2 linked regions of the Ancylobacter polymorphus genome follow. Each later gene encodes a partner of the first gene's protein in a complex. Links are inferred from orthologs where the notes say so. Each region holds a gene or a part of one and is shown in the gene's direction. Other genes may lie near its edges.

Region 1 (8,040 bases):
GCGCCTTACCGCGAAAGCCCTGCCCGGGCCGCGTCCCGCGTGCCGCTCTGGAGACCGCCGATGCGCCAGCTTCTCGTCATCGTCCTCGCCGCCGGGGAGGGCACGCGCATGCGCTCGGCGCTGCCGAAGGTTCTGCACGCGGTCGCCGGACGGCCGATGGTGGCGCATGTGCTGGACGCGGCGCTGGCCGCTGGCGCGGCGCGGCTCGCGGTGGTGATCGGGCCCGACCACGACAAGGTGGCGACGGAGGTGCGCCGCGTGGCGCCGGAGGCCGAGATCTTCGTGCAGACCGAGCGGCGCGGCACGGCCCATGCCGTGCTCGCGGCGCGGGCGGCGCTGGAGCGCGGTTTCGACGATGTGGTCGTCATGTATGGCGACACGCCGCTGGTGCAGCCGGAAACCCTCGCCGCGCTGCGGGCGCCGCTGGCGCAGGGCGCCGGCGTCGCCGTGCTCGGCTTCCGCCCCGCCGACCCCACCGGCTATGGCCGCCTTGTCACCGAAGGCGGCGAACTCATCGCCATTCGCGAGGAGAAGGAGGCGAGCGAGGCCGAGCGCGCGATTCGCCTGTGCAATGCCGGGCTGATGGCGCTCGATGGCCGCGCGGCGCTTGGCCTGCTGGAACAGGTCGACGACGCCAATGCCAAGCGCGAATTCTACCTTACCGACGTGGTTTCCATCGCCCGTGCGCAGGGGCGAAGCACCGCCGTGTGCGAGGTGGTGGCGGAGGAGGTGGCCGGCGTCAACAGCCGCGCCCAGCTCGCCGAGGCGGAAGCCATTTTGCAGCGGCGTCTGCGGGCGCGGGCGCTGGAAGCGGGGGTGACGCTGGTGGCGCCGGAAACGGTGTTCCTTTCGGCCGATACGCGCTTCGGCCGCGATGTGATCGTGGAGCCGAACGTGGTCTTCGGCCCCGGCGTGCGGGTGGAGGAGGGCGCCACGATCCGCGCCTTCAGCCATGTGGAGGGCGCGCATATCGGCCCCGGCGCCATTGTCGGCCCCTTCGCCCGCCTGCGTCCCGGCGCGGCACTGGGGCAGGGGGTGCATGTCGGCAATTTCGTGGAGATCAAGGCGTCCGACCTCGCGGCGGGCGCGAAGGTGAATCACCTGTCCTATGTCGGGGATTCCAGTGTCGGCGCGAACACCAATATCGGCGCAGGCACCATCACCTGCAATTATGATGGCTTCCGCAAGCACCGCACCACCATCGGCGCTAACGCCTTTGTCGGCACCAACAGTCTGCTCGTGGCGCCGGTGAGCGTCGGCGACGGCGCCTATATCGGCACCGGCTCGGTCATCACCGACGACGTGCCGGCGGACGCGCTGGCCATCGGCCGGGCGCGGCAGGTCAACAAGCCGGGACTGGCGGCGCGGCTGCGGGCGCGGCTCTCCGCCGGGCTCGGGCCGAAGAAATGACACGAAGCCGGCGATACGAAGCGACACCGGAATTGATTTCAGCGCTTCGGTGACGGCCGGTTAAACCCGCCATCGTAGCCTCGCGGATCGTCGCTTCACGAAAGGGCCCGGCTCATGTGTGGAATCATAGGCATTGTCGGCACCGAGCCGGTTGCGGATCGCCTGATCGACTCGCTGAAGCGGCTGGAATATCGCGGTTATGATTCCGCCGGCATCGCCGCGCTGCAGGGCGGGCACATTTCCCGTCGCCGCGCCGAGGGCAAGCTGCGCAATCTGGAAGAGGTGCTGCGCCAGACGCCGCTGGAGTCGCGCATCGGCATCGGCCACACACGCTGGGCCACCCATGGCCGGCCCAGCGTCGCCAATGCCCATCCCCACGCTACAACGGAAGTCGCGGTGGTGCATAACGGCATCATCGAGAATTTCCGCCAGCTGCGCGACGAACTCCTCGCGTCCGGCGCCAATTTCGAAAGCGAGACCGATACCGAGGTCGTCGCCCATCTGGTGACGCGCGAACTGCGTGCCGGCCTCAGCCCAACCGACGCCGTGGCGGCGGCGCTGCCGCGCCTTCAGGGGGCTTTCGCGCTCGCCTTTCTGTTCGATGGCGACGAGGACCTGCTGATCGGCGCCCGCAAGGGCAGCCCGCTCGCCATCGGCTATGGCAAGGGCGAGATGTATCTCGGCTCGGACGCCATCGCGCTCGCGCCGTTCACGGACACCATCGCCTATCTCGAAGATGGTGACTGGGCGGTGCTGCGCGCCAAGGGGATCGAGATCCGCGATTGCGCGAACCACCGGGTGGAGCGCGCGGTGCAGAAGACCACGGCCACCGCCTTTCTCATCGAGAAGGGGGCCTTCCGCCATTTCATGGCCAAGGAGATGCACGAGCAGCCCGAGGTCGTCGCGCACACGCTGGCGCATTATCTCGACATGGCCAATGAGACGGTGCAGCTCCCCGAACTGCCGTTCGACTTCGCCAAGCTTGAGCGCGTCTCCATCGCCGCCTGCGGCACCGCCTATTATGCCGGGCTGATCGCGAAATACTGGTTCGAGCGCTATGCGCGCCTGCCGGTGGAGATCGACGTCGCCTCGGAGTTCCGCTACCGCGAGGCGCCGCTGCCGGCCAACGGGCTTGCCATCGTCATCTCGCAGTCCGGCGAGACCGCCGACACCCTCGCCTCGCTGCGCTATGCCGGGCAGGAGAAGCAGCACCTGCTCGCGGTGGTGAACGTGCCGACCTCCACCATCGCCCGTGAGGCGCATGCGGTGCTGCCGACGCTGGCCGGGCCTGAGATCGGCGTTGCGTCCACCAAAGCCTTCACCTGCCAGTTGGCGACGCTGGCGGCGCTGGCCGTCGCGGCCGGGCGCGCGCGTGGCGTGCTCTCGGTGGAGGAGGAACGGTCGCTGGTGCATGCGCTCGTGGAAGTGCCGCGCCTGATGAACCGTGCGCTCGATCTCGGCCCTGATATCGAGCACCTCGCCCGCAGCTTCGCCAAGACCAAGGACGTGCTCTATCTCGGCCGCGGCACCTCCTTCCCGCTGGCGATGGAAGGGGCGCTGAAGCTCAAGGAAATCTCCTATATCCATGCCGAGGGCTATGCCGCCGGCGAACTCAAGCACGGGCCGATCGCGCTCATCGACGAGAACATGCCGGTGGTGGTGATTGCCCCGCACGACGCCGTGTTCGAAAAGACCATGTCGAACATGCAGGAAGTGGCGGCGCGCGGCGGGCGAATCATTCTCATCACCGACGAGGCCGGCGCGAAACAGGCGGTGCTGGAGACCGAGGCGACGCTGGTGCTACCGGACATGAACCCGTTCATCACCCCGCTGGTCTACGCCCTTCCGGTGCAGCTGCTCGCCTACCATACGGCGGTGGCGATGGGCACCGATGTCGACCAGCCGCGCAATCTGGCGAAGTCCGTCACGGTGGAGTAGGGACCTCGCGCCGTCATTCCGGATCGGCCTGCGGCCGTCCGGGATGACGGTGTGCGGCTCTCACCCCCGCCCGCGATAGGGCGCAACGCCCTGGTCCGGCAGCCACACGCCCTCAAGCGGCGCGCCGCTCTGCCAGAACACGTCGATCGGGATGCCGCCGCGCGGGTACCAATAGCCGCCGATGCGCAGCCAGCGCGGGCTGAGCAATGCGTGCAGCCGCAGGCCGATGGCGACGGTGCAGTCCTCATGGAAGGCGCCGTGGTTGCGGAAGCTGCCGAGATAGAGCTTCAACGATTTCGATTCGACCAGCCAACCGTCCGGCACATAGTCGATCACCAGCTGGGCGAAGTCCGGCTGGCCGGTCACCGGGCAGAGCGAGGTGAATTCCGGTGCGGTGAAGCGGGCGACGTAATTCGTGCCTGGGTGCGGATTCGGCACCTTCTCCAGCACCGCCTCGTCCGGGCTGGCGGGCAGGTTGGTGGGGCGGCCGAGCTGGGTCGTGCCGTCGGCGATGTCGGTCATGGCGGCGGTCTCCTGGGGGAGGGGGCGGGCGATATGTCGCTGGCACCTCTTTCGCATGTCACATGGCCGGAGTAGAAGCGCCTCGACCATCCTGACCGAGTTGAGCATTGGGGAAACGTATGACCGCCATCGTCGATATCGTTGGGCGTGAAATCCTGGACAGCCGCGGCAATCCCACCGTCGAGGTGGATGTGATGCTGGAAGACGGCTCGCAGGGCCGCGCCGCCGTCCCCTCGGGCGCCTCCACCGGCGCGCATGAGGCTGTCGAGCTGCGTGACGGCGACAAGGCGCGCTATCTCGGCAAGGGCGTGCTCAAGGCTGTCGAAGCGGTCAATGGCGAGATCTTCGACGCCATTGGCGGCATGGACGCTGAGGACCAGCCGGCCATCGACCAGATTCTGATCGAGCTGGACGGCACGCCGAACAAGTCCCGCCTCGGCGCCAACGCCATTCTCGGCGTCTCGCTGGCGCTCGCCAAGGCCGCTGCCGCCGCCCGCGACCTGCCGCTCTACCGCTATGTCGGCGGCGTGAACGCCCGCACCCTGCCGGTGCCGATGATGAACATCATCAATGGCGGCGCCCATGCCGACAACCCGATCGACTTCCAGGAATTCATGATCCTGCCGGTCGGCGCCCCGACCTTTGCCGAAGGCCTGCGCACCGGCGCGGAAATCTTCCACACGCTGAAAAAGGCGCTCAAGGACGCCGGCCACAACACCAATGTGGGCGACGAGGGCGGCTTCGCCCCCAACCTGCCCTCCGCCGACGCCGCGCTCGCCTTCGTGGTGAAGGCCATCGAGACCGCCGGCTACAAGCCCGGCGAGGACGTGTTCATCGGCCTCGACTGCGCCTCGACCGAGTTCTTCAAGAACGGCAAGTACGACTATGAAGGCGAGGGCGCGGTGCGCGATATCGAGGCGCAGGTGAAGTACCTCGCCGATCTCGTCGGCCGCTACCCGATCTGCACCATCGAGGACGGCATGGCCGAGGACGATTGGGCGGGCTGGAAGCTGCTCACCGACACCATCGGTTCCAAGTGCCAGCTGGTGGGCGACGACCTGTTCGTCACCAACGTCACCCGCCTGTCGGCCGGCATCACGCAGGGCGTCGCCAACTCGATCCTGGTCAAGGTCAACCAGATCGGTTCGCTGACCGAGACGCTGAACGCGGTGGAGATGGCGCACAAGGCCGGCTACACCGCCGTCATGTCGCACCGCTCGGGCGAAACCGAGGATTCCACCATCGCCGATCTCGCGGTCGCCACCAATTGTGGGCAGATCAAGACCGGCTCGCTGGCCCGCTCGGACCGCACCGCCAAGTACAACCAGCTGCTGCGCATCGAGCAGGAGCTGGGCCCGCAGGCGATCTACGCCGGCCGTTCGGCGATCAAGTCGCTGGCCTGAAAGCCGGCGCACCTGCCCTAGAATGCGAAAAGCCCCCGTCCTGGACGGGGGCTTTTTTTGTCGGGGCAGGCTTTGCGAGGGCGCTGGCTTGGTCAGCGCTTCAGCCGTTCGTATTCTGCCCTGAGGCGCGGCAGGTCGGGCACTTGCGGTGCGTCCGGCTCCAACAGGCCGCCGCTGATCTCCAGCGCGGCAATGGGCCAGAGGCGCTCCACCAGCGCCGGAATCTCGTCGGGCGGCACGGCCGCCATCTGCGCGTCCATGGCGCAGAGAGCGCGGGCGCGTTCTTCGACATTACGGGTCATGCATCGGCCTCCGTGCGTCCGGCCGGGGCCGGATCCACCGGGGAAGCTGCTCCGGTTCAGGCTCGGCGTCGATCCACACCGGCTTGGCAGGCCAGACGGTAGCAGTCCCCGACCCTCGTCACTGTCCAAAATGACACACAGGGCGGTAGCGACGCGCCTTTGGCGGTGTCACGTTCCCGGCATCCGCCGGCTAGCCGGTGCAGGCTCGATGCGGGAGGTTGAGTGCGCTGCGAAAAGAGGGGTTTCGGTCGTTAGCGTTAACCGGCCCTCAACCGCGCCGGACTAGGCTCGCCTCATGATCATTCGCACCCGCTGGCGCTCCTTCTTCCAGACCGTCATCCTCCATCTCGGAGCGGCGGCGCTCGTCGGCTATTTCGCCTTCCAGGGCTATAATGGCCAATACGGGCTTCTGGCCCGCCGCAACTTCGAGCAGCAGCACGCGGAGTTGACACAGGAGCGCGACAAGCTGCGGGCGCAGCGCCAGGCGCTGCAGGCCAAGGTGGCGCTCATGTCGCCCGATCTGGTCGATGCCGACATGCTGGACGAGCAGGCGCGCGTGCTGCTGAACCTCGTGCATCCCAAGGATCTCGTGCTGCTGCGCGTTCCGAACAGCGCGCAGGCCAATTGACCGAAAATTCATCGGCGACGCGGAAGTCTGGTATGCCAGCGTCGTTCCGATAGGAAATGACGCTATTCCAGACGCTTAACTTGATTTGAGCTAAATGCTCGTTTGAACTGAAATTGAGTTTAATTGCGGAAACCGTTGCGCGCACAACATGTTGTGCGTCGCAGCATTGCGTTGAGCGCGTAGCGCGGGCAGCGAAGGTGCGTTATTAACGTGCCGACTTTGTCCCCGAGCTGAGGATGCGCCATGGCAGTTGCCGCCAACAAATCGGCCGTTGGAAGAGCCCCCACCGCGAAAGCGCCGGCCCGGGCCGCAGCCCGGAGCTCCGCGCGGCGGACGGACGGCACGGCGGCGGTTGTCGAGTTCACCCGGGAGCAGGAACTCGAGGCCTATCGCCGGATGCTGGAAATCCGCCGCTTCGAGGAAAAGGCCGGCCAGCTCTACGGCATGGGCCTCATCGGTGGCTTCTGCCATCTCTATATCGGCCAGGAAGCCGTCGTCGTCGGCATGCAGGCGGCCCTCAAGGAGGGCGATCAGGTCATCACCGGCTATCGCGACCATGGCCACATGCTGGCCTGCGGCATGGACCCCAAGGGTGTCATGGCCGAGCTCACCGGCCGCCGCGGCGGCTATTCCAAGGGCAAGGGCGGCTCGATGCACATGTTCAGCATCGAGAAGGGCTTCTTCGGCGGTCACGGCATCGTCGGCGCCCAGGTCTCGCTCGGCACCGGCCTCGCCTTCGCCAATCACTACCGCGACAATGGCAATGTGACCTTGGCCTATTTCGGCGACGGCGCCGCCAATCAGGGCCAGGTCTATGAGAGCTTCAACATGGCGGAGCTCTGGAAGCTGCCGGTCGTCTACATCATCGAGAACAACAAATACGCCATGGGCACCGCGGTGAACCGCGCCTCCGCCCAGACCGATTTCTCCAAGCGCGGTTCCTCCTTCAACATTCCCGGCGAGCAGGTCGACGGCATGGATGTGCGGGCGGTGCAGGCGGCCGGCGAGCGCGCGGTCGAGTTCGCGCGCTCCGGCAAGGGGCCCTACATCCTCGAAATGCTCACCTACCGCTATCGCGGCCACTCCATGTCCGACCCGGCCAAGTACCGGTCGAAGGAGGAGGTGCAGAAGATGCGCACCGAGCACGATCCGATCGAGCAGGTGCGTAACCGCCTGCTGGAAAAGAAGTGGGCCACCGAGGAAGAGCTGAAGGCGATCGATGCCGAGCTGCGCGACCAGATGAACGCGGCGGCGGATTTCGCCAGCACCGACCCGGAGCCGGACCCGTCCGAGCTCTACACCGACATCCTGCGCTGAGCGCGGCGCGATGCTGGCCAGCATCTTCTGGGTCACTCTCGTCGCCGGTGTGTCGGCGGCGGTGGTGCTGTGGGTTCTCGCGGCGCGCGTTGCCCTCGGCATCGTCCGCGTCGCCGGCTCCTCCGTCCCGCGTGTCCTGGCGGCCGTGTTCTGGCCGTTCGGCGCGCGGTATCTGGCGGGCGCCACCTCGGCCGAAGCGACCGTGCTGAACAAGATGCTGGTCGCCTTCTTCGCCGCCCTTCTCGTCGCCATCGCCTCGATGGCCGTCTACAGCAATCTCACTCTGGTGCTTCCGGTACCGAAGCCGTGACGCGCGAGTTTTGACGCACGTTTCTCTGGGGAACGCCGCCATGCCGACCGAAGTTCTCATGCCTGCCCTCTCGCCGACCATGGAGAAGGGCAACCTCTCCAAGTGGCTCAAGAAAGAGGGCGATCAGGTCAAGTCCGGCGACGTCATCGCCGAGATCGAGACCGACAAGGCCACGATGGAAGTCGAGGCCATTGACGAGGGCACCCTCGG
Region 2 (3,333 bases), 590 kb from region 1 along the record:
GGTGCTTTTCGCCGTGTCGTGTCCCACGGTTTTCGCGGCCATCTGACGTGAGCCGGACCGCGTGCGGTCGCGGCTCGCCCTGTTCGGTCGTGTAAGGACGGCAACCAACGATGATGCGTCAGCCGGCAAGTGTGGGTCTCGTGCGCAAGGCGGTTCACCGCTACGCACCTGCCCGCAGGCCCGCGACCTGCGCACCGCGTCGGCGCCCCGCCTGCGAGGCTCCCCGTCCTGCCCGCCGCATCCCCTTCGCGCTTTCAGTTTCCGCTTACTGGCACGGTCCGAGCCGTCCGGCGTCGCTGGCGACGTCGACGCGGCCGCTGCCCCATATGAGAGTTCAATGGCCAACAAGATGCTCATCGACGCCACCCATCCCGAGGAGACTCGGGTGGTGGTGGTGCGCGGCAACCGAGTCGAGGAATTCGACTTCGAAGCCGCCAATCGCAAGCCGCTGCGCGGCAACATCTACCTCGCCAAGGTCACGCGGGTAGAACCTTCCCTCCAGGCCGCCTTCGTCGAATATGGCGGCAACCGGCATGGATTCCTCGCCTTCAGCGAGATCCATCCCGATTATTACCAGATCCCGGTCGCCGACCGGCAGGCCCTGCTGGCTGAGGAAGAGCGCCAGCAGCGGCGCGACGCCGAAGCCGAGAACGAGGACAAGCCCAAGGGCCGTCCCCGCCGGCCGCGCGGCGCCGCCAAGTCCGCCGAGGGCGACGAGAGCGTTTCCGAGGAAGCCACGACCGAAACCGCCGGCGAGACCGAGGGCGACGCCGCCCCGGCGCGGCGTTCGCGCCGTCGCCGCTCGTCCGATGAAGAAGGCGGTGGCGAGGGCGGCGAGGTCGAGGAGATCGCCGACGAGGAAGAGATCGTCGACGAGGTCGGCTCCGACGACGCCATGGAAGAAATGCCGGAGCGCGCCCCGCCGCGCGGCCGGGCCCGCACCTACAAGATCCAGGAAGTGATCAAGCGCCGGCAGGTGATGCTGGTGCAGGTGGTCAAGGAAGAGCGCGGCAACAAGGGCGCGGCGCTCACCACCTATCTCTCGCTCGCCGGCCGCTATTCGGTGCTGATGCCCAACACGGCGCGCGGCGGCGGCATCTCCCGCAAGATCACCTCGGCCGAGGACCGCAAGCGGCTCAAGGAGGTCGCCTCCGACCTCGAAGTGCCGGAGGGCATGGGCGTCATCCTGCGTACCGCCGGCGCCAACCGCACCAAGCCGGAGATCAAGCGCGACTTCGAATATCTCCTGCGCCTGTGGGAGAATGTGCGCGAGCTTACTCTGGGCTCCACCGCACCGTCGCTGGTCTATGAGGAAGGCTCGCTGATCAAGCGCTCCATCCGCGATCTCTACAACAAGGACATCGACGAGGTTCTCGTCGCCGGCGAGGACGGCTACCGCGAGGCCAAAGACTTCATGCGCATGCTCATGCCGAGCCATGCGAAGAACGTGAAGATCTACAAGGATCTGCAACCGGTGTTCACCCGCTTTGGGGTGGAGAGCCAGCTCGACGCGATGTTCCTGCCGCAGGTGCAGCTGAAGTCTGGCGGCTATCTCGTCATCAACCCGACCGAAGCGCTGGTCTCCATCGACGTGAACTCCGGGCGCTCGACCCGTGAGCACAATATCGAGGACACGGCGCTGAAGACCAATCTGGAGGCCGCCGAGGAGGTGGCCCGCCAGCTGCGCCTGCGCGACCTTGCCGGCCTTGTCGTGATCGACTTCATCGACATGGACGAGAAGCGCAACAACCGGGCGGTGGAGCGCAAGCTCAAGGACTGCCTGAAGAACGACCGCGCCCGCATCCAGCTCGGCCGCATCTCGCATTTCGGCCTGATGGAGATGAGCCGCCAGCGCATCCGCACCGGCGTGCTCGAATCCTCCACCGAGGTGTGCCCGCATTGCGGCGGCACCGGCCATGTGCGCTCGTCCGCGTCGGTCGCGCTGCAGATGCTGCGCGGCGCCGAGGACATTCTCCAGCGCTCCAACACGCATAACCTGATCATCCGCACCCGCGCGGAAAACGCGCTCTATGTGCTCAACCACAAGCGCGCGCATCTGCACGAGCTGGAAGAGCGCTTCGGCGTGCTGATCACCATCGCGGCCGACCCGTCGCTGACCGGGCTCACCCCCTTCGCCATCGACAAGGGCGACGCGGTGCCGAACCCGATCCCGCTGCCGCGTCCGCCCGAGCTGGTGTTCGAGCCGGAGGACGAGATCGTCGGCGAGGAGAGCGAGGACGAGATCGAGACCGAGGCGCCGGTTGAAGCCGCCGCCGAGCCCGAGGCCGGCGAGAGCCGCGACGCGGCACCCACGGCCTCCGGCGACACGTCCGGCGAAGGCGGGCGCCGTCGGCGCCGTCGGCGCCGGCGTCGGCGCGGCGGTGGCGGCAATGGCGAGAATGGCGAGCGCCATGCCGAGGGCGAGACCGGTTCGGACATGTCCGGCGTCGAGTTCGAGGATGAAGGCGAGGACGGCGAGGGCGATGAGCCCGCCGAGACCACCGTGGTCGCGGACGAGGTGACGGCCGAGACTGTCGCCCAGGTCCCGGCAACCGACGTGCCGGCGACCGACGCGCCGGCCGAGGCTCTGCCCGCGGACGCGGCGATCACGCCGGCCGAGGCGCAGGACATTGCTGCGGCGGAACCGGCCCCTGAAGTCGTGACCGAGGCCGCTGCGGCCGCCGCGCCCGTCGAGGACGAGAAGCCGCGTCGCGGCCGTCGCGGCGGCGGACGCCGTACCAAGGCGGCGGCAGCCGAGGCCAGCACGGAGGCCGTGCCGGCCACCGAAGCTCCTGTCGCAGAAGCCCCTGCAGCGGAAGCGCCGACGGCCGAGGCGGCGGAAGCTGCCGAGGCGAAGCCCAAGCCCCGCCGCCGCCGTTCGACGGTGCGCGAGAAGGCGCCGGTCGCGGTGGAAGGCGATACGGTGAGCGAAAGCGTGAGCGCGGCGCCCGTGGAAGCGGCGGCGCCGGAAGCCCCGGTCGCGGAAAGCGCGCCGGAACCGGCCGTTGCCGCCGAGCCGGCGCCGGTGGAGGCGCCGCCGGCTGAGGAGGCACCCGCTCCTGCTGCTCCGGCCCCGGAGCCCGACCGCCCGCGCCGCACCGGCTGGTGGCAGCGCAAGATATTCGGCGAGTGATCGCCGATACCTGATGGTGGTGAGGCGAGGCGCATCTGCGCTTCTCCGGCCCTGAAAGCGAAGACGGCGCCGCACGGCGCCGTTTTCTTTTCACCTTTCGTTTCGGCCGGCGGGAACCAGCGTTGCCGCACCGGGTTGCCCTGCGTCGAGGACGGGGCGCACGCACTATGATCACCCTAAACTGCGGATACCGCATCGAG

The links.
Region 2: the proteins of eno (region 1) and K9D25_RS18230 are in contact, whole or in part, in a solved structure (PDB 2FYM), measured with the Escherichia coli proteins. The link is inferred for Ancylobacter polymorphus from one-to-one orthologs.

The regions. Positions count from the first base shown.
Region 1 is NZ_CP083239.1:3,213,081-3,221,120, forward strand. Bases 3,163-6,131 are described here. They hold eno (phosphopyruvate hydratase), read left to right. Parts: upstream 3,163-3,989; coding sequence 3,990-5,273; downstream 5,274-6,131. Other genes in these bases: glmS (glutamine--fructose-6-phosphate transaminase (isomerizing)), read left to right, coding at 3,163-3,348; queF (preQ(1) synthase), read right to left, coding at 3,409-3,870; K9D25_RS15165 (hypothetical protein), read right to left, coding at 5,366-5,575; K9D25_RS15170 (FtsB family cell division protein), read left to right, coding at 5,871-6,131. Also shown: bifunctional UDP-N-acetylglucosamine diphosphorylase/glucosamine-1-phosphate N-acetyltransferase GlmU, read left to right, coding at 61-1,410; more of glmS, read left to right, coding at 1,525-3,162; more of K9D25_RS15170, read left to right, coding at 6,132-6,203; pdhA (pyruvate dehydrogenase (acetyl-transferring) E1 component subunit alpha), read left to right, coding at 6,447-7,520; K9D25_RS15180 (hypothetical protein), read left to right, coding at 7,531-7,830; K9D25_RS15185 (pyruvate dehydrogenase complex E1 component subunit beta), read left to right, coding at 7,871-8,040. UniProt on the Escherichia coli protein: Catalyzes the reversible conversion of 2-phosphoglycerate (2-PG) into phosphoenolpyruvate (PEP). It is essential for the degradation of carbohydrates via glycolysis.
Region 2 is NZ_CP083239.1:3,801,420-3,804,752, forward strand. It holds K9D25_RS18230 (Rne/Rng family ribonuclease), read left to right. Parts: upstream 1-337; coding sequence 338-3,133; downstream 3,134-3,333. Other genes in the region: K9D25_RS18235 (transglutaminase-like domain-containing protein), read left to right, coding at 3,301-3,333. UniProt on the Escherichia coli protein: Endoribonuclease that plays a central role in RNA processing and decay. Required for the maturation of 5S and 16S rRNAs and the majority of tRNAs. Also involved in the degradation of most mRNAs.